DNA from 2 places in the Streptomyces sp. P13-3-3 genome. Region 1 is predicted to be linked to the other one. Evidence: riboswitches for the same ligand, from Rfam matches in the RefSeq annotation. Region 1 holds a riboswitch; the other holds the start of a gene.
The links. Region 1 has a riboswitch for glycine ahead of gcvT (glycine cleavage system aminomethyltransferase GcvT). Riboswitches for the same ligand answer to the same signal wherever they lie in the genome.
Positions count from the first base shown of each region.

Region 2: it holds a riboswitch for glycine, as region 1 does, so the genes downstream of both, gcvP (aminomethyl-transferring glycine dehydrogenase) here and gcvT (glycine cleavage system aminomethyltransferase GcvT) in region 1, are expected to answer to the same signal.

Region 1 is NZ_CP192228.1:4,588,324-4,598,353, reverse strand. It holds gene ACQZOG_RS21125 (ABC transporter permease) at 1-171, opposite strand, end outside; gene ACQZOG_RS21120 (ABC transporter substrate-binding protein) at 279-1,949, opposite strand; gene ACQZOG_RS21115 (enhanced serine sensitivity protein SseB C-terminal domain-containing protein) at 2,383-3,165, opposite strand; gene ACQZOG_RS21110 (enhanced serine sensitivity protein SseB) at 3,272-4,048, opposite strand; gene ACQZOG_RS21105 (AAA family ATPase) at 4,884-5,552, opposite strand; glycine riboswitch at 5,776-5,876, shown strand; glycine riboswitch at 5,877-5,999, shown strand; gene gcvT (glycine cleavage system aminomethyltransferase GcvT) at 6,035-7,153, shown strand; gene gcvH (glycine cleavage system protein GcvH) at 7,277-7,654, shown strand; gene glyA (serine hydroxymethyltransferase) at 7,669-8,928, shown strand; gene ACQZOG_RS21085 (L-serine ammonia-lyase) at 9,095-10,030, shown strand, end outside.
Region 2 is NZ_CP192228.1:2,621,069-2,631,098, reverse strand. It holds gene ACQZOG_RS11905 (ABC transporter permease) at 1-86, shown strand, start outside; gene ACQZOG_RS11900 (ABC transporter ATP-binding protein) at 91-1,149, shown strand; gene gcvP (aminomethyl-transferring glycine dehydrogenase) at 1,219-4,107, opposite strand; glycine riboswitch at 4,283-4,378, opposite strand; gene ACQZOG_RS11890 (PRC-barrel domain-containing protein) at 4,492-4,857, shown strand; gene ACQZOG_RS11885 (DNA polymerase IV) at 5,764-7,164, opposite strand; gene ACQZOG_RS11880 (MerR family transcriptional regulator) at 7,230-7,913, opposite strand; gene ACQZOG_RS11875 (bifunctional nuclease family protein) at 8,101-8,574, opposite strand; gene ACQZOG_RS11870 (transcriptional regulator FtsR) at 8,674-9,414, opposite strand; gene ACQZOG_RS11865 (FHA domain-containing protein) at 9,454-10,030, opposite strand, start outside.

The DNA.
Region 1 (10,030 bases):
CAGCCCGAGCGCACGGTTGATGCGCGCCACTTCGGCCTCGGTGGCCCTCTCCCCCAGGATCGCTGAGGCGGGTCCACCGGGCAGCCGGTCGAGCCACAGGAAGAGCAGAACCGACAGGCCGAGCAGCGTGGGTATGAGCTGGAGCAGTCTTCGTACGACGAGACGCAGCACCCCGCTTGCCCCTTTCTTGCGTGTTGTCTTACATGAACGGACCCGCCCGGCCGCCGAGTTGCGACGGCCGGGCGGACCACCCCGTTATCGATTTCCTGCCGGTACGCCTACTTGAAGGAGGCTTCGGCGAAGACTTCCTGCGTCAGCGGCGACACGTTCGGCGGGTTGACGTTCTTGCCGAAGGCGATGGCCGGCGGGGACGACGAGATCGGGACGCCGGGCAGGTAGTCCATGATGACCTCGTTGGCCTTCTCGTAGGCCGCGGTGCGCTCGTCGGCCTTGCCCATCTTCGAGCCGGCGTTCACCGCGTCGAAGACCTTCTTGTCCTTGAAGCCCCACTGCTTGTCGAACCCGGCGAACCAGGTGCCGATGAAGTTGTAGCCGTCGTTGAAGTCACCGGTCCAGCCGAGCATGTGCAGGGCGCAGGAGCCGGCCTCGGTGGCGTCCAGGTAGTCCGGGGCCCACTTCATGGCCTTCGGCTTGACCTTGATGCCGGCCTTCTCCAGGTCGGCCTTCATCAGCTCGAACAGGTCCTGCGGGGCAGGCATGTACGGGCGGGTGACCTCGGTCGGGTAGCAGAACTCGATGGTCAGGTTCTGCGCGCCGGCCTTCTTCAGCAGCGCCTTGGACGCGTTGGGGTCGTACGGGTACTTGGTGACGTTCTTGGAGTAGCCCGCGATGGTGTCCGGCATGAACTGGTCGGCCACCTTGCCGCCCTCGGGCAGCTGGGTCTTGACCAGGTTCTCCTTGTCGATCGCCTGCGCGATCGCCTGGCGGACCTCCTTCTTCTTCAGGGCGGGGTTGGCCGACTGGCTCATGCCCACGTAGAAGAGGTTGAAGACGCCACGGGTCGGGACGACGTAGCCCTCGTTCTCGAGGGTCTTGACGTCGGCCGGAGCGACGAGGTCGTAGCCGTCGATGTCACCGGCCTGGAGCGCCTGGCGGCGGCCCTCCTCGGTGTCGATCGTGCGGAAGACCAGGTTCTTGATCTTGGCCTTGTCGCCCCAGTAGTCGTCGAAGCGCTCGAGGGTGACTTCCTTGTTGCCCTTGTTCCACTTGACGATCTTGTACGGGCCGGTACCGGCGACCGTGCCGGCCTCCTGGCTGTACTTGGGGTACGTGATGGCGTCGCCCTTGGCGGTCGCCTCCTGCTTCTCGTACTCCTTGATCGCCTTCGGCGAGTGGATGGCGAGGGCGTTCAGCGAGAAGCCGCCGGGGAGGTTGGCGGAGGGCTGCTTGACCTCGATGACGGCGGTGTTCTCGTCCTTCGCGGTGCAGCTCTTGTAGTTCGCCTCGGGCGTCTCCGGGTCCTCGTTCTTCGCGAACCCGCCCATGATGGTCTGCCAGTAGTAGGAGACCGCGCTCGACTGGTAGGTGCCCTTCCAGTTGAACCAGTGGTCGTAGTTGGCGCAGACCGCGGCGGCGTTGAACGCCTCGCCGTCGTGGAACTTCACGCCCTTGCGGAGGTTGAAGGTCCAGACGGTGCCCGCGTCGTTGCTCGACCAGGTCTCGGCGAGGCCGCCGACCAGCTTGGTGCCGCCCGACTCGTGCTCGAGGAGGGCCTCGAACGCCTGGCGGGTCACGCGGAAGGTTTCACCGTCACTCGCGAGGGCAGGGTCCAGGGATCCCGGGTCGCCCGCACCGGCGAACACGAAGGTGTCCTTCTTGCCGCCGCTCTCGTTGTCACTGTCCCGCTCGCTGGCGCAGCCCGTGGCGATCAGGCCGACCGCGACCGCGGCCGTGATCGCCCGAACGGCTCGGGTCTTGAATATGCGCATACTGGGGCCACTCCGGGTCCGCTATGTGGATGCATCTTGACCGGCCGAACACTACAGACGTTCGCAGTGAGTCAGGAACAGTCCGGATAGCGGTGATACCTACCTGAGATCTGAACAGTCGACATAAGGGACTGTTCCGGCATCTTCGCGCGATGATTTAACACCGGCGACACAAACGACGGCGCCCCAAGTGCCGCCCATTCGGGCTCGGATGGCGTGAAGGCGCGGTGAAACCGCAGGTGACAGGGGGTCAGCGTGAGGTAGCTGACCGCATCCGACAGAATCTGACATGGGATCAGCTGTGGACGGCCCCAGGACGGGCGCCACACCCGCCTCCAGTGTCCACATGCTGGACACCGTGACGCTGCGTCACCACGCGCGAGGCTCCCGGCGGCGGGGGTGCCGCGCCGGGGGCCTCGGGAAGACGTACCGGTCAGAGGTGGTGCGCGGGCGGATAGCCGTAGCCCGCGGCGGGGGCCGGGGCGTGCGCCTCACGGTCGTAGAACGGACGCCCGTTGACGCGCAGCCACATCGCGACCGGGTCGTGCTCGTCGGACAGGGCGACGGTGGAGACCGGCAGACCGTCGGGCACCGCGGGCAGCGACTGCCGCATCATCTGCCGCACCGACTCCACGGCGGGCGGCGAGGTGTCGTACACGTCCAGGCCGATGGCGAGGTACGGGGCGCCCAGCGCGGGCTGCACCCAGGCGCGGCGCAGCGCGCGCACGGCCGGGGTGCGGTGGGCGTTCTGCGCGAGGAGCGCGTAGAACTGCGGGATCTCGATGGCCGGTTCGGACAGCCGCAGCGGTCCCGCGGGCTGCTGGTCGAGTCCGCCGGCGATGCGGCGCAGGTCGAGCCAGGGGATGCCGACGCCGCCGCCGGGCGCGTGCGGGTTGAGCCAGAGGCCGTGGCGGTCCAGGTAGAGCGCGCGGGCCACCTCGAGCCCGTCGACCACCTCGTACGAGCGGTTCCAGCCGCTGGCGGACAGCTCCTGGGCGGAGGTCACGCAGGGCGCGTAGCCGTGCCCGTCGACCTCCATGGTCCCGTACTGGGCGTCGGGCGAGCCGGCCTGGCCGTGCCAGAGCAGCATCCAGACCCTGCCGGACGAGGGGGTGGCGAGGGCGCGCAGCAAGGCCTCGTAGGCGTCGTAACGCCCGGGCGTCACCTGGCGCAGCATGTGCTCGACCTGTCCGGCCGCCGCGGTGCCAGCGCTCACTTGTATCGCCCCTCCGTACAACACCCTTCCGGCCAATGCTCCCTAGCTTATGCCGACGGCCTCCGGCGGTCTGCGGTCAGTGCGCGGAAGACGGGGCGGCGGCGCGTCAGGCACGCTGGTAGAAGGGGCGGACCTTGGCGCGCAGCCAGTCGGCGACCGGGTCCTGGGCCACGTCGAGGACGACGAGGTTGACCGGCCATCGGGCGGGGCTGCGGCCCAGCGCCCGGCCGAGGGCGTCCAGGGGCAGTGCGCGCGGGTCGCCCTCCCAGTGCAGCAGCTCCACGCCGACGAACAGCACGGGGTCGGCCGTCTCGACGGCGGCCAGGCAGCGGCGGGCGGTCGCCACCACGCCGAGGGCGTCGAACTCCTGCGAGGCGGCGGCGAGGAAGTCCACCGGGTCGTCCTGCCAGTCCGGTTCGAACAGCCGGACCCGGCCGCCGCTCGCGGCGCCGTCGAGCGGGGTGCGCCCCGCCCGGCACAGCTCGGCCACCGCGGCCGGCGGCAGCGGGACGGCGACCGTGCCGCCCGGGTTGACCACGATGCCGGCCTGCGGCGGCAGTCCGCGGGCGAACTCCACGGCGGGGGCGATGGTGCAGCCCATGTGGGCGCCGACGACCTGACGGAACTGCTCCTCGGAGCTGAAGACCGGCACGTACGCCTGGCCGTCCAACTCCATGGTGGGCAGGTCGAGGGGGCCGCTGTGCGGACCGCCCCCGTTGGGCAGGGGCACCCACACGAAGCTGCGGCCGAGGACCTCGACGATGCGGGCTCCCGCCGAGGGGACGCCGAGGGAGGCGGAGAGCGCCTCCTCCAGTTCGTTGCCGGGCCACCCGCCGTGCGGGTGGAAGTGCGTCCGCTCCGGGTTGTCCGCCGGGAAGTCCATCTGTCGCCCACCGTCTGCCTGATGCCACTGCTTGGCGGAAAGGCTAGCCGGTCCCGCACGGGGCGCTCGCCGTCCGGTCGGCCGGTGGAACCGCCCCGGCACGTGCACCGCCCCGTCGACCGGCGAAGCCGACCCCGCACATGACGTGCGCCGGCCCGTCCGCCGGCGAAGCCGACCCGGCACAGGACGTGCGCCGACCCGCCAGCCGGCGAAGCCGACCCCGCACAGGGCGTGCGCCGACCCGCCAGCCGGTGAAACCGGCCTGACGCAGGACGTGCGCCGACCGTCAGCCGATGCCACCGCCCCGGCGCAAGGCTCCGACCCGCCAGGCGGTGAAGCCGGCCCGACGCGGGGCGTACGCCGACCCGTCGACCGGCGAAGCCGACCCCGCACAGGACGTGCGCCGTCCGGTCAGCCGATGCCACCGCCCCGGCACAAGGCATGCGCCGACCCGTCAACCGGTGAAGCCTGCTCGATGCGGGGCGTGCGCCTGCCGGTCAGCCGGCCCGGCACAGGACGTGCGCCATCGATCAGCGGGTGCCGCCGCCCCCGCACCGGACGTGCGCTGACCCGCCAGCCGCCGAAGCCGGCCCGACGCGGGGCGTACGCCTGCCGGTCGGCCGTGGAAGCCGACCCGGCACAGGACGTGCGCCGACCCGCCAGCCGGTGCCACCGCCCCGGTGCACCGGACATACGCCGCTCGATCAGCCCGGTGAAGCCGGCCCGACGCGGGGCGTGCGCCTGCCGGTCGGCCGGTGGAGCCGACCCGGCAGCGGACGTACGGCGTTTCGATCAGCCGGCGGAGCCGGCCCCCCACCAGACGTGCGTCGGCCAGTCAGCCGGTGAAGCCGATGCGCCGCAAGGTGTTCGCCGCGTCCCGGTCGACGAGCACCGCCGAGGCGCAGCCCTCCGGCACGCGTCCTGACTCCACCGCGTCGAGCAGCCGTCCGCACGCCGTGCGGTGGCGGCGGAAGGCGTAGCGCGAGACGCCCCGGCCGCGCTCCAGCTGCCCGGCCAGTGCCTCCTCGGGCGGGACGTCGAGGAGCAGCAGATGCAGTGCGGCCCCGCGGCGGCGGGCCTCGCGGGCCAGCCAGCGCCGTACCCAGGCCTGGGTGCCGCAGTCGTGCACGACGACGGGCCGGCCTGAGCGCAGCACGCGGCGCAGTCCCGCGTAGTGGGCGAGCCGGACCAGCGGGCGGTAGACCGCGTACGGCAGGAGGCGGGGCATGCGGCGGTCCCAGCGGTCACGGGCGTCCTGGGAGTCGACGCGGTCCTCGTGCACCGTGCGCCGCATCAGCGTGGACTTGCCGCTGCCGGGCAGTCCGGTGACGACGACGAGGTCACGGGGGCCGAAGAGCAGGGCGCGGGGGCTGCGTCCGGAGCGGGCGCGCAGGTCCTGGACGAGGGCGGCGGGCGCCGTGTCACGGGCGCCGCCGGCCCGGTGGGCGTGCTGCCGCGGCAGCGCCACGCCTGTGGTGGCGGCGTACGCCGTGGGCCTGTTCACCGTGGTCGTCCTCCCCCTGGGGCCGGATACGGTGTCCGATCCCCGCAGCGTGTAAAGAGAAGGTAATGCCAGGTCGCTCGCGGTTGCGTGCTCATACCGCTACAGGCCTGTCACAGCTCCCTGTGACCGAGCCTGCACGAGCGGTGCACGCCCGGCAAGGGTCCCCCTGCCGGTGTCCCCCGATGCGTGCAATGATGTGCGCGCCAACTGCATACCGGCCGTTTGAATCCGCGCGGGAGAGTCCCCGGCACCGTGTGCCGCCGGGGCGCCGAAGGAGCAAGTCCCTCCCTTGAATCTCTCAGGCACCGTTACCGCGCGGGCGAGGCACATCTGAAAAGCGGGCCGCCGTGGCAGTGCTCCGGGGCCCCACCCAAGGTGCAAGTCCTGATCGCCGTGTCACCGGTGGTCATGGCGAACCTCTCAGGTTCCGATGACAGATGGGGAGGAACGACCTCGCTGTCATGCCCCTGGGAGACCGACCGATGAGCAGTAACGAACCCCGCCGCACCGCGCTCGATGCCCTGCATCGGTCGCTCGGCGCGACGATGACCGACTTCGCCGGCTGGGACATGCCCCTGCGCTACGGCTCCGAGCGGGACGAGCACAACGCCGTGCGCACGAGGGCCGGCCTGTTCGACCTCTCGCACATGGGCGAGATCACGGTCACCGGCCCGCAGGCCGCCGCGCTGCTGGACTTCGCGCTGGTCGGCAACATCTCGGGGGTGAAGCCGGGCCGCGCCCGCTACACCATGATCTGCCGTGAGGACGGCGGCATCCTGGACGACCTGATCGTCTACCGGCTGGGCGACACCGAGTACATGGTCGTGGCCAACGCCTCCAACGCCCAAGTGGTCCTGGACGCGCTGACCGAGCGGGCCGCGGGCTTCGACGCCGAGGTGCGCGACGACCGCGACGCCTACGCGCTGCTGGCCGTGCAGGGCCCCGAGTCCCCGGCGATCCTGCGCTCCCTCACCGACGCCGACCTGGACGGCCTGAAGTACTACGCCGGCCTGCCGGGCACCGTGGCCGGGGTCCCCGCGCTGATCGCCCGCACCGGCTACACCGGCGAGGACGGCTTCGAGCTGTTCGTGAAGCCGGAGCACGCCGTGGAGCTGTGGCAGGCGCTGACCAAGGCGGGTGAGGGCCACGGGCTGGTCCCGTGCGGTCTGTCCTGCCGGGACACGCTCCGCCTCGAGGCGGGCATGCCGCTGTACGGCAACGAGCTGAGCACCTCCCTCACGCCCTTCGACGCCGGTCTCGGCCGGGTGGTGAAGTTCGAGAAGGAGGGCGACTTCGTGGGCCGCGCCGCCCTCGCCGAGGCCGCGGAGCGCGCCGCGAAGAACCCGCCGCGCGTCCTGGTCGGCCTGGTCGCCCACGGCCGCCGGGTGCCGCGCGCCGGGTACGCGGTGGTCGCCGGCGGCGAGCGGATCGGCGAGGTCACCTCCGGCGCCCCCTCCCCCACCCTGGGGAAGCCGATCGCCATGGCCTACGTCGACGCCGCCCACGCGGAGCCGGGCGCCGAGGGCGTCGGTGTGGACATCCGCGGCAGCCACGAGCCGTACGACGTCGTGGCGCTGCCGTTCTACAAGCGGCAGAAGTGACACCGTCGTAGGCAGCCTCCGGGCCGTCCCCGCGCGTCCGTGGCCCGGGTGTGCCACCCGTCCGGCCGCGTCCCGCGCCCTCCCCGTCATCAGCAGTTTCCCGCGTACAGGAGAATTCAGGCCATGAGCAACCCCCAGCAGCTGCGCTACAGCAAGGAGCACGAGTGGCTGTCGGCCGCCGAGGACGGCGTGTCGACGGTCGGCATCACGGAGCACGCGGCCAACGCGCTCGGCGACGTGGTCTTCGTCCAGCTCCCCGAGGTCGGTGACACGGTGAGCGCGGGCGAGACCTGCGGCGAGCTGGAGTCCACCAAGTCCGTCAGCGACCTGTACTCCCCCGTCTCCGGCGAGGTCACCGAGGTCAACGAGGACGTGGTGAACGACCCGGCGCTCGTGAACTCGGCCCCCTTCGAGGGCGGCTGGCTGTTCAAGGTGCGGATCACCGACGAGCCGGCCGACCTGCTGTCCGCCGCCGAGTACGACGCGTTCACCGCGGGCTGAGGAGCCGGATCCGCATGTCGCTTCTGAACACGCCCCTGCACGAGCTCGACCCGGCGGTCGCCGCCGCGGTCGACGCCGAGCTGCACCGGCAGCAGTCCACCCTCGAGATGATCGCCTCGGAGAACTTCGCCCCGGTCGCGGTCATGGAGGCCCAGGGCTCGGTCCTGACCAACAAGTACGCCGAGGGCTACCCCGGCCGCCGCTACTACGGCGGCTGCGAGCACGTCGACGTGATCGAGCAGATCGCCATCGACCGGGTGAAGGAACTGTTCGGCGCCGAGCACGCCAACGTCCAGCCGCACTCGGGCGCCCAGGCCAACGCGGCCGCCATGTTCGCCCTGCTCAAGCCGGGTGACACGATCATGGGTCTGAACCTCGCGCACGGCGGGCACCTGACCCACGGAATGAAGATCAACTTCTCCGGCAAGCTCTACAACGTGGTCGCGTACCACGTGGGCGACGACGGCCAGGTCGACATGGCCGAGGTCGAGCGTCTCGCCAAGGAGAACAAGCCGAAGCTGATCGTCGCCGGCTGGTCGGCGTACCCGCGTCAGCTGGACTTCGCCGCGTTCCGCCGGATCGCGGACGAGGTCGGCGCGTACCTGATGGTCGACATGGCGCACTTCGCCGGTCTGGTCGCCGCGGGCCTGCACCCGAACCCGGTGCCGCACGCCCACGTCGTGACGACCACCACGCACAAGACCCTCGGCGGTCCGCGCGGCGGTGTGATCCTCTCCACGGCCGAGCTGGCCAAGAAGATCAACTCCGCGGTGTTCCCGGGCCAGCAGGGCGGTCCGCTGGAGCACGTGGTCGCCGCCAAGGCCGTCGCCTTCAAGGTGTGCGCCTCGGAGGAGTTCAAGGAGCGCCAGCGCCGCACCCTGGAGGGCGCCCGCATCCTGGCCGAGCGTCTGGTGCGGGACGACGTGAAGGCCGTGGGCGTGGACGTGCTGTCCGGCGGCACGGACGTGCACCTCGTCCTGGTGGACCTGCGGAACTCGGAGCTGGACGGCCAGCAGGCCGAGGACCGGCTGCACGAGGTCGGCATCACCGTCAACCGGAACGCGATCCCGAACGACCCGCGGCCTCCGATGGTCACCTCGGGTCTGCGCATCGGCACGCCCGCCCTCGCCACCCGCGGCTTCACGGCCGAGGACTTCGCCGAGGTCGCGGACGTGATCGCCGAGGCGCTGAAGCCGTCGTACGACGCCGAGGCGCTCCGGGGCCGGGTCGCGGCGCTGGCCGCGAAGCACCCGCTGTACCCCGGTCTGCGGTAATACCGTCCGCTTTTTCACGGACACACGGGGCATCGCGCACACTGGGTCGGTGGGCGCGGTGCCCCGCACCATGCAGCGCATGAACGATTCAGCACCCCGCCCGACCCAGTGAACCGCCCTTCCCCCGGTGGACAGCGTCGTCCGCCGAACCCTGAGGAGTCCTCCCGTGGCCATCTCGGTCTTCGACCTGTTCTCGATCGGCATCGGCCCGTCCAGCTCGCACACGGTCGGCCCGATGCGGGCGGCCCGCATGTTCGCCCGGCGGCTGCGCAACGAGGACCTCCTGGACTCCGTCGCCTCCGTGCGGGCGGAGCTGTACGGCTCCCTGGGCGCCACCGGACACGGCCACGGCACGCCCAAGGCGGTGCTGCTCGGCCTTGAGGGCGACTCGCCGCGCACGGTGGACGTCGAGTCGGCCGACGAGCGCGTGGAGAAGATCAAGGACGGCGGCCGGATCCGGCTGCTCGGCGAGCACGAGATCGGCTTCTCCTACGACGACGACCTGGTGCTGCACCGCCGCAAGGCGCTGCCCTACCACGCCAACGGCATGACCCTGTGGGCGTACGACTCCTCCGGCGCGGAGCTGCTGGCCAAGACGTACTACTCGGTCGGCGGCGGTTTCGTCGTCGACGAGGACGCCGTGGGCGCGGACCGCATCGTGCTGGACGACACCGTCCTGAAGTACCCCTTCCGCACCGGTGACGAGCTGCTCCGCCTCACCAAGGAGACCGGCCTGTCGATCTCCGCGCTGATGCTGGAGAACGAGCGCGCCTGGCGGACCGAGGAGGAGATCCGCGAAGGGCTGCTGGAGATCTGGCGCGTGATGCGGGCCTGCGTGGAGCGGGGCATGACCCGCGAGGGCATTCTGCCGGGCGGCCTGAAGGTCCGCCGCCGGGCCGCCACCACCGCCCGCAAGCTGCGCTCCGAGGGGGACCCGCAGGCGCTCGCGATGGAGTGGATCACCCTCTACGCGATGGCGGTGAACGAGGAGAACGCGGCCGGCGGCCGGGTCGTCACCGCTCCGACGAACGGCGCGGCGGGCATCATCCCGGCGGTCCTGCACTACTACATGAACTTCGTGCCGGGCGCCGACGAGGAGGGC
Region 2 (10,030 bases), 2.0 Mb from region 1:
CCGCGATCGCCCTCAGCCTCGTGCTGCTCGCGGTGTCCGTGGCCGTGCTGGCGGGGCTGCGGGACCGCTGGACGAGAGCCGTCTGACCCCATGACGACACACCCGGCACCCGAGGGCCTGGACGCCCACCTCGTCGTCGAACGCGGCTCCTTCCGCCTCGACGTCACGCTCACGGCCGCCCCCGGTGACGTGGTCGCCCTGCTCGGCCCCAACGGGGCGGGCAAGACCACCGCCCTGAGGGCCCTGGCGGGACTCGCGCCCCTCACCGACGGCCGTCTACGCCTGGACGGCACCGACCTCGCCCGCACCCCGCCCGAGTCCCGTCCGGTGGGCGTCGTCTTCCAGGACTACCTGCTCTTCCCGCATCTCACCGCCCTCGACAACGTGGCGTTCGGCCCGCGCTGCCGCGGCGCCGGCAGGAGCGAGGCCCGTACGCGGGCCGCCGCGTGGCTGGAGCGGATGGGGCTGGCCGAGTACACGGGCGCCAAGCCCAAGCGTCTCTCCGGCGGCCAGGCCCAGCGCGTGGCGCTCGCCCGCGCCCTGGCCACCGACCCGCGCCTGCTGCTCCTGGACGAGCCCCTCGCCGCCCTCGACGCCCGCACCCGTCTCGAGGTCCGGGCACAACTGCGCCGCCACCTGGCCGACTTCGAGGCCGTCGCGGTCCTGGTGACGCACGACCCGCTGGACGCGATGGTGCTGGCCGACCGGCTCGTCGTCGTGGAGCACGGCCGCGTGGTGCAGGAGGGCGCCCCCGCCGACATCGCCCGCCACCCGCGCACCGAGTACATCGCCCAGCTCGTCGGCCTGAACCTGTACCGCGGGCGGGCGGACGGCCACACCGTACGGCTCGACGCGGGACCGGAGGTGAGCACCACGGAGAACCTGTCGGGGCCCGCGTTCGTCGCGTTCCCGCCCGGCGCGGTCACCCTGTACCGGGACCGGCCCACCGGCTCCAGCGCGCGCAACCTGTGGCGCTGCGAGGTGGCGGGGCTGGAGAGCCACGGTGACCAGATCCGCGTGGAGCTGACGGGCGACCTGTCCCTGGCCGCCGACCTCACCGCCGTCGCCGTGGCGGAACTGGGCCTGCACCCCGGCTCAGCCGTCTGGGCGGCGGTGAAGGCCACGCAGACGCACGCCTACCCCGCCTGACACGCCCACGGACACGCGGAGGGGCCCCGCCCGGATCGCCCGGGCGGGGCCCCTTCACTTCCGCGGGGGTCAGTCCTCGTACGCGTCCAGCGGCGGGCAGGAGCAGACCAGGTTGCGGTCGCCGTAGGCCTGGTCGATGCGGCGCACCGGCGGCCAGTACTTGTCGGCGGCGTTCACCTCGCCGGGGAACACGGCCTCCTCGCGGGTGTAGGCGTGCGCCCACTCCCCGCCGAGCACGGACGCCGTGTGCGGGGCGTTGCGCAGCGGGTTGTCGTCGGCGGGCCACTCCCCGGCGCCGACCTTCTCGATCTCGGCGCGGATGGCGATCATCGCCTCGCAGAACCGGTCGAGCTCGATGAGGTCCTCGGACTCGGTGGGCTCGATCATCAGCGTGCCGGCCACCGGGAAGGACATCGTCGGCGCGTGGAAGCCGTAGTCGATGAGGCGCTTGGCCACGTCGTCGACGGTCACGCCGGTCGCCTTGGTGAGCGGGCGCAGGTCGATGATGCACTCGTGCGCGACGAGCCCGCCGGGGCCGGTGTAGAGCACCGGGTAGTGCGGCTCGAGGCGCTTGGCGATGTAGTTGGCGCTGAGCACGGCCACCTGCGTGGCGCGCTTCAGGCCCTCGCCGCCCATGAGGCGGACGTACGCCCAGGAGATGGGCAGGATGCCCGCCGAGCCCCACGGGGCGGCCGAGATGGGGCCGACACCCGTCTCCGGTCCGGCCTCCGGCTGCAGCGGGTGGTTCGGCAGGTACGGGGCGAGGTGGGCGCGGACGCCGACCGGGCCGACGCCGGGGCCGCCGCCGCCGTGCGGGATGCAGAACGTCTTGTGCAGGTTCAGGTGCGAGACGTCGCCGCCGAAGTGGCCGGGCTTGGCCAGGCCGACCAGGGCGTTGAGGTTGGCGCCGTCGACGTACACCTGGCCGCCGGCCTCGTGCACCTGGGCGCAGATGTCGGCGACGTGCTCCTCGAAGACGCCGTGCGTCGACGGGTAGGTGATCATCAGCACGGCCAGCTCGTCGCGGTGCTGCTCGATCTTGGCGCGCAGGTCCTCGACGTCGACCTCGCCGTTCTCGGCGGTCTTGACGACGACGACCTTCATGCCGGCCATCACGGCGGACGCGGCGTTGGTGCCGTGCGCGGAGGACGGGATGAGGCAGACGGTGCGCTGCTCGTCGCCGTTGGCGCGGTGGTAGCCGCGGACGGCGAGCAGGCCGGCCAGCTCGCCCTGGGAGCCGGCGTTGGGCTGGAGGGACACCTTGTCGTAGCCGGTGACCTCGGCGAGACGTTCCTCCAGCTCGCGGATGAGCGTGAGGTAGCCCTCGGCCTGCTCGGCCGGGACGAACGGGTGCAGTTGGCCGAACTCGGGCCAGGTGACCGGCTCCATCTCGGTGGTCGCGTTGAGCTTCATGGTGCAGGAGCCCAGCGGGATCATGCCGCGGTCCAGCGCGTAGTCGCGGTCGGCGAGGCGGCGCAGGTAGCGCAGCATGGCCGTCTCGGAGCGGTGCTGGTGGAAGACCGGGTGGGTGAGGTAGTCGTCGGTGCGCAGCAGCGCGTCCGGCAGGGCGTCCTCCCGCGCGGCGGCGTCCAGGGACTCGACGTCGGCCTCGACGCCGAAGGCGCGCCACACGGCGGCGAGCTGGTCGCGGGTGGTGGTCTCGTCGCAGGCGACGGAGACGGTGTCGGCGTCGACGAGGCGCAGGTTGACGCCGTTGTCGCGGGCGGCGGCGACGACCTCGGCGGCCCGGCCGGCGACCCGCACGGTGAGGGTGTCGAAGAAGGAGCCGTGGACGACCTCCGCGCCGCCGGAGCGCAGGCCCTCGGCGAGGATCGCGGCGTAGCGGTGGGTGCGGCGGGCGATGGTCCGCAGGCCCTCGGGGCCGTGGTAGACGGCGTACATGCCGGCCATGACGGCGAGCAGCACCTGCGCGGTGCAGATGTTGCTGGTGGCCTTCTCACGGCGGATGTGCTGCTCACGCGTCTGCAGCGCCAGGCGGTACGCCTTGTGGCCGTCGGCGTCGACGGAGACGCCCACGAGGCGGCCGGGCAGGCTGCGGGCCATCTTGTCCTGGACGGCCATGTAGCCGGCGTGCGGTCCGCCGAAGCCCATGGGGACGCCGAAGCGCTGCGTGGTGCCCACCGCGATGTCCGCGCCCAGCTCGCCGGGGGACTTCAGCAGGGTGAGGGCGAGCAGGTCGGCGGCGACGGTGACGAGCGCGCCGCGCTCGTGCGCCTGGTCGATGACGGGCTTGATGTCGCGGACGGCGCCGGACGCGCCCGGGTACTGGATCAGGACGCCGTTGATGTCACGGCCGTCGAGGTCGGCGGGGATGCCGTCGCTCAGGTCGGCGACGACCACCTCGACGCCGGTCGGCTCGGCACGCGTCTCGATCACGGCGATCGTCTGCGGCAGGGCGTCCGCGTCGACCAGGAACAGGCCCTTCTTGTTCTTGCCCATGCGCCGGGACAGCGCCATCGCCTCGGCGGCGGCGGTGCCCTCGTCCAGCAGGGAGGCGCCGGAGGTCGGCAGACCGGTGAGCTCGGCGACCATCGTCTGGAAGTTCAGCAGCGCCTCGAGCCGGCCCTGCGAGATCTCCGGCTGGTACGGCGTGTAGGCCGTGTACCAGGCGGGGTTCTCCATGACGTTGCGCAGGATGACCGGCGGGGTGAACGTGCCGTAGTAGCCCAGGCCGATCATGGAGCCGAGGACCTGGTTGCGGTCGGCGAGGCCGCGCAGTTCGGCGAGCACCTCGGCCTCGCTGCGGGCGCCGGGCAGGTCCAGCGCGTCGGCGTTCTTGATGACGTCGGGCACGGCGGCGGCGGTCAGCTCGTCGAGCGAGCCGTAGCCCACCTGGGCCAGCATCTTCGCCCGGGCCTCGTGGTCGGGGCCGATGTGGCGCTGCTCGAAGGGGATTCCCTGTTCGAGCTCGGAGAGCGGGGTACGGGGGGCAGTCATTGAGGAGGCCTCCTGGTCCGAACGACCTTCGAGGGGCACCACGGCGCAGGTGCCCGGACGGCCTCCCCCTCTGTCATCTCAACCTGAGAGTTTCACCGGGACGCCGCTGGCGGTCCGGTTTTCACCGTCGGTGAGAGCGGAAGCCGTCGACACCCGCCCTGCTTTCCAGAGTGACCTCGTCCGTGCGGTACGTGTGCCTGAGAGATTCCGGGGAGGATTTGCTCCTTCGGCGCCTCCGGTGGTGCCTGGAGGACTCTCCCGCACGGGGTCAGCGGCCGTTGCCAGCGTACCAGCGAGGTCCGGACCCCGGCCTTCGAGTGGCCGTTCCGCCGATTGTGCCTTTCTGTAGTGCTATCGGATGAGTTTGCTACGAGTGGAGGGCCCGTGCAGACCGACATCGACCCGCGCCACCTCATCGGCCGCAAGGCGTACGACCGCAACGGCACCCGCATCGGCACGATCGACGAGGTCTACCTCGACGACGCCACCGGTGTGCCGGAGTGGGCCGCGATACGCACCGGCCTGTTCAGCCGGGACGCCTTCGTGCCCCTGGAACCCAGCGAGCTGATCGACGGGGCCCTGCACGTGCCGTTCGAACGGTCCCTCATCAAGGACGCGCCGGACTTCGGCGTCGGCCGCCACCTGTCCCCGGAGCAGGAGCTCCAGCTGTACCACCACTACGGCCTGGACGTGGGCGCCCCTCCCCCGCTCCCGGACCACGACTTCGGCAAACTGGCGGGCCAGGAGTAACCGACACGACGGGGCCGGCGCCTCCGACAACCGCCGGCCCCACCACCCCGCACCCCGGCCGCCCCGCCGACCCACGCGCCAGCCTCCGGCCCCGCCTCCACCACCCGACAGGCTGACGGCCCCCGGCCCCGGCTCGACCGACTGACGGCGCCCGGCCCCGGCTCCACCGCCGGCCCGGGACCCGGCGTCCGGCCCACAGCCCCGGCTCTGGCCGCCCGGCCCAGGCCCGGCGATCACCACCGGCCCGCAACGCATAGCCGGCAACGGCGCAGCTCCGTCAGCCGGCGGTGCCTTACGGTGCGCCGCGAGGCCGCGAGGTGCGATGGGCCGTCTCGCACGCGCGGTGGCGAGCCGAGCCCCGTAGACGCCGCCATCCGACCGCCCGCGGGACAGCGGCAGCACGGCGAGCTTCCGGGCCCGACCTCTCCGAAGGCCGGCTCCAGAGGCAAGCCCGCCGACCACGTCACGCGGCCGCCCTCACGCGGTGAGCCGGCGCTTGTCCACGCCCGCCGTGCGGTAGGGCCGTGAGCAGCGGCTCCGCGAGTGCCGGCTCCGCAGGGGAGCCGACCGCCCATACCGCCGACCGACCTCGCGCAGCCAGCCGGAGCAGCACAACAGCGAGATCTCCGGCCCGACCTCCGCAAGTGCCGGCTCCTCAGCGGAGCCGACCGCCCATGCCGCGCCGTCGCCTCCCGCAGCCAGCCGGGCCCGTAGGCACCCGCATCCGGTCACCCACGGGACAGCAGCAGCAAGGGCCGACCCCTGCCCGACCTCCGCAAGTGCTGGCCTCTCTGGGCATCCGGCCGGCGCTGTCGTGGGGCGGCCGTCGCGCGGCGCGGCGGCCAGGGGCGGCGTGCCCGCGCCGCTCGGCGTCACGCCTCCCCGGCGCGGGCCCCGCCCGCGCCGTCACGCTTCCGGAGGACAAGGCGGAGGCGCCTCCGGTGGTCGCATCGGCTGGGGGAGGTCCGGTGGCGTCTCCACCAGCGGCAGCGGATCCGCTGCCTCCAACGCCGGGTCGTCGACGCGGAACGTCTTCACGCGGCCCGGCGCCGAGCCGGGTGTCTCGAAGCGGACCGTCACCCGGCCGAGGCCGCTGCCCTGCACCCATCCGTGCCCGTACTCGGTGTGCCGGACGTCGTGGCCCGCGGACCAGCGCCGCTCCACCGGGACCTCCGGGCGCGGCTCGGGCGCGGGCTCGGGCTCCTCGCCGTCGGCGGGCTCCTCCCCCGCACCGCCCGCCGCCTGGGCGAACAGATCCTCCTGCGTGTAGTCGGCCAGCCCGCTGACGCCGACGCCGAGCAGCCGTACGCCGCCCGTGGTGTCCACCGAGTCCAGCAGCCGCGCCGCCGCCTCCCGGACGACGGCCGGGTCGTCGGTGGGGCCGCGCAGCGTCTCGGACCGGGTCAGCGTGGAGAAGTCGTACCGCCGTACCTTCAGCACGATCGTGCGTCCGGACAGCCCCGCGCCCCGCAGGCGGCGCACACAGCGGTCGGCGAGCCGTTGCACCTCGAGGCCGACCCGCACCCGGTCGTGGATGTCCACGTCGTACGTGTCCTCGACGGACACCGACTTGGTCTCGCGCTCGGCGACGACGGGCCGGTCGTCGCGGGCCAGCGCCATCGCGTACAGCGCGTGCCCGTGGGCCTTGCCCAGCAGCCGCACCAGCTCGTCCTCGCCCGCCTCGGCGATCTCACCGACCGTGTGGATGCCGGCCCGCCGCAGATGGTCGCCGGTGGCGGGCCCGACCCCCGGGAGGGTCCGCACGGACATCGGTGCGAGCATCTCCCGCTCGGTGCCGGGCCGGATGACGACCAGCCCGTCCGGCTTGGCCTCCTCCGACGCGATCTTCGCCAGCATCTTGGAGGCGGCGAGCCCCACGGAGCCCGTCAGTCCGGTGACCGCGCGGATGTCCGCGCGCAGCTTCGCGCCGACCAGCCGCGCCGACCGCTCGTCCCACGCCGTGCCCCCGGCCTCCAGGTCGACGAACGCCTCGTCGAGGCTGAGCGGCTCCACCAGGGGTGACAGGGCGCGCAGCAGCGCCATCACCTGGTCGCTGATCGAGCGGTACAGCGCGAACCTGGGCACCAGATACGCGGCGTTCGGCGCGAGCCGCCGGGCCTGGGACATGGGCATCGCGGAGTGGACGCCATGGACGCGCGCCTCGTAGGAGGCGGTGGCGACCACACCGCGGGGTCCGAGTCCGCCCACGATCACGGCCTTGCCGCGCAGACTCGGCTTGGACGCCTGCTCCACCGAGGCGTAGAAGGCATCCATGTCGAGATGCAGGATCGTGGGAGCGGATCTCACATCTCCGATGCTGCCCTACGCCACTGACAACGTCCTCGCCGGGCCGGGCCCTGCGCGGCGCGGGCTCAGACCGCGCGGTTCCTGCGCCGGGCCAGCTCGTCCATCGGGTTGTGGCCGATGAGGGTCTCCCCCGTGTCGACCCGCTCGCCGTGCAGCTGCGACAGGGCGCTCTCGACGTCCCGCCACACCACGCCCACGGCGATGCCGAAGACGCCCTGGCCGCCCTGGAGCAGGGCGTGGACCTCGTCGGGCGACGTGCACTCGTAGACCGTGGCGCCGTCGCTCATCAGCGTCATGCGCTCCAGGTCGTCGAACCCCCGCTCACGCAGGTGCTGGACGGCGGTGCGGATGTTCTGCAGGGACACACCGGTGTCCAGGAACCGCTTCACGATCTTCAGCACGACGACGTCGCGGAAGCTGTACAGCCGCTGCGTGCCGGACCCGTGGGCGGGGCGCACGCTCGGCTCGACCAGCCCTGTACGCGCCCAGTAGTCGAGCTGGCGGTAGGTGATGCCGGCCGCGGCACAGGCCGTGGGCCCCCGATAGCCGATCTCCTCGGACGCCATGGCCACCGCCCCTCCACCACCCGGCACAGCCGTCGGCCGCTGCGGAGCGGGATCGATCGCACCGTCACGCGCGGGATGGCCCCCGCCCGAGCGGGGCGGAAAGCTCTGGGGAGGATACGGCCCGCCCGCCCCGAAAACGCGTCCGGGGGCACCCCCAGCCGTACCGTCGCCGCTGCTTCTCACGCCGACCTCCGTCCTTGACCTGCCTCCTCGACGGTAGGCAGTCACCAAGGGTGCGTCAACGATCGCCACACTCGGCACGCCGAGTGATAATCACCCTGAGAGTGGTTTCCCGTGCCCCGTCGCGGGGAAAGGCTAGCCGAATGTCCTCGGCGCGGGACGCCGCCGACGCGGCACCCCGGGAAACGGCTCACTGGTTGCTGGTCCCGAAGTCCTCGGGTGAGATCTGGTCGAGGAACTCGCGGAACTTCTCCACCTCGTCCTCCTGCTCGTCCGGAATCGCGATGCCGGCGTCGTCCAGCACCGTGTCGCTTCCGTAGATCGGCGTTCCCGTGCGCAGGGCAAGTGCTATGGCGTCGGAGGGACGGGCGCTCACCTCGACACCGCTGGCGAAGACCAGCTCCGCGTAGAACACGCCTTCCCGCAGGTCGGTGATGCGCACTTCCGTGAGCTCCTGTCCCACGGCCTCCAGCACGTCCTTGAACAGGTCGTGGGTCAGCGGCCGTGCGGGCGCCATGCCCTGCTGGGCGAAGGCGATGGCCGTCGCCTCCCCTGGGCCGATCCAGATGGGGAGGTAGCGGTCGCCGCCCACTTCACGCAACAGCACGATCGGTTGGTTGGAGGGCATTTCGACCCGGACACCTACGACATCGAGCTCGTTCACACAGCAACCCTAGGCCGTGCCCGGGACGTTTGGGTAGTCGGGCCCGGATCGGGTGGCCGATCGGGCCGCGCTGTGCTGTTTCCCGGAGGCCCGAGACCTTCAGGGCCCCCGCACCCCGAGCGCCGAGCGCACCAGCGCCGCGTGCAGCTTCATGGTGAGGCCGGCCAGTTCCCTGGTGCGGTCCTCGGCGTGCGCCCTGGTCTGCGGGTTGCGGTGGCGCCGCAGCGGCGCGACGACCTGCTCCACCAGTCCGGCCTCGCGATCGGCGGCCGCCTTCATGGCGCGCAGATGGCGGGGCTCGATCCCGTACCGCCCCAGTTCCGTGAGGAGCCCGGCGACGGTGACCGCCTCCGCGTCGTACACCCCGTCCCCGACCGGGACGAGCAGTCCGTACGACTCCCACTCCGCGAGCCGCTGCTCGTCCACGCCGGCGGCGGCGAGCAGCTGGCAGCGCCCGATGCGGGCCGCGCCGGGCGTCTCCGGGGCGCAGTCGGCGGGGTCCTCGTCGTCACCCGGACGGCTCAGCGCCGGCAGGGGCGGGGCCTCGCCGCGCTCCATGGCCTCCAGGTGCTCCCGGATGACCTTGAGCGGCAGGTAGTGGTCGCGCTGCATGCGCAGCACATGGCCGAGGCGGTCGACGTCCTCGGCGCTGAACTTCCGGTACCCCGACGGGGTGCGGCGCGGCTCGACGAGCCCTTCCGACTCCAGGAAGCGGATCTTGGAGATGGTGACCTCGGGGAACTCCTCGCGCAGCACGTTCAGCACCGCACCGATGCTCAGCAGTCCGGTGTCCGTGACGGCGGCGCCGCTGCCGGCGCCGCCGCTCGGTGTCTGCACCATCGACCCTTCCTGGAGTCCCCGGACCACGGCCGGGGGCCGTCAGTAGTTCTGCTGGCTCGCGTAGAAGACCAGCCGGTACTTGCCGATCTGCACCTCGTCGCCGTTGGACAGGGCGACCTGGTCGATCCGCTCACGGTTGACGTAGGTGCCGTTCAGGCTGCCGACGTCGGCGACCGTGAACGAGCCGTCCGGGCTGCGGCGGAACTCCACGTGGCGCCGGGAGACCGTCACGTCGTCGAGGAAGATGTCGCTCTGCGGGTGACGCCCGGCCGTGGTCAGGTCGCCGTCCAGCAGGAAGCGGCTGCCCGAGTTCGGTCCGCGGCGCACGACCAGCAGGGCGGAGCCCACCGGCAGCGCGTCGACGGCGGCCTGCGCCTCCGGGGAGAGCGCCGGCGCCTGGTGCTGGCCGGTGGCCTCGGAGTCGTAGGCCTCGAGGCCGGAGATGGAGATCGTGGACGTCGTCTCGGAGGGGCGCTCCGGGGTGACGCCCGGCTTCAGCGGCGCACCGCAGTGGGAACAGAAGCGGCTGTTCTCCGCGTTGCGGTTGCCGCACCTCGAACACACCAGGGCCGACATGGACGGATCCTCCTGCCGCGGCTGCCCGCCGGGGGCGTGG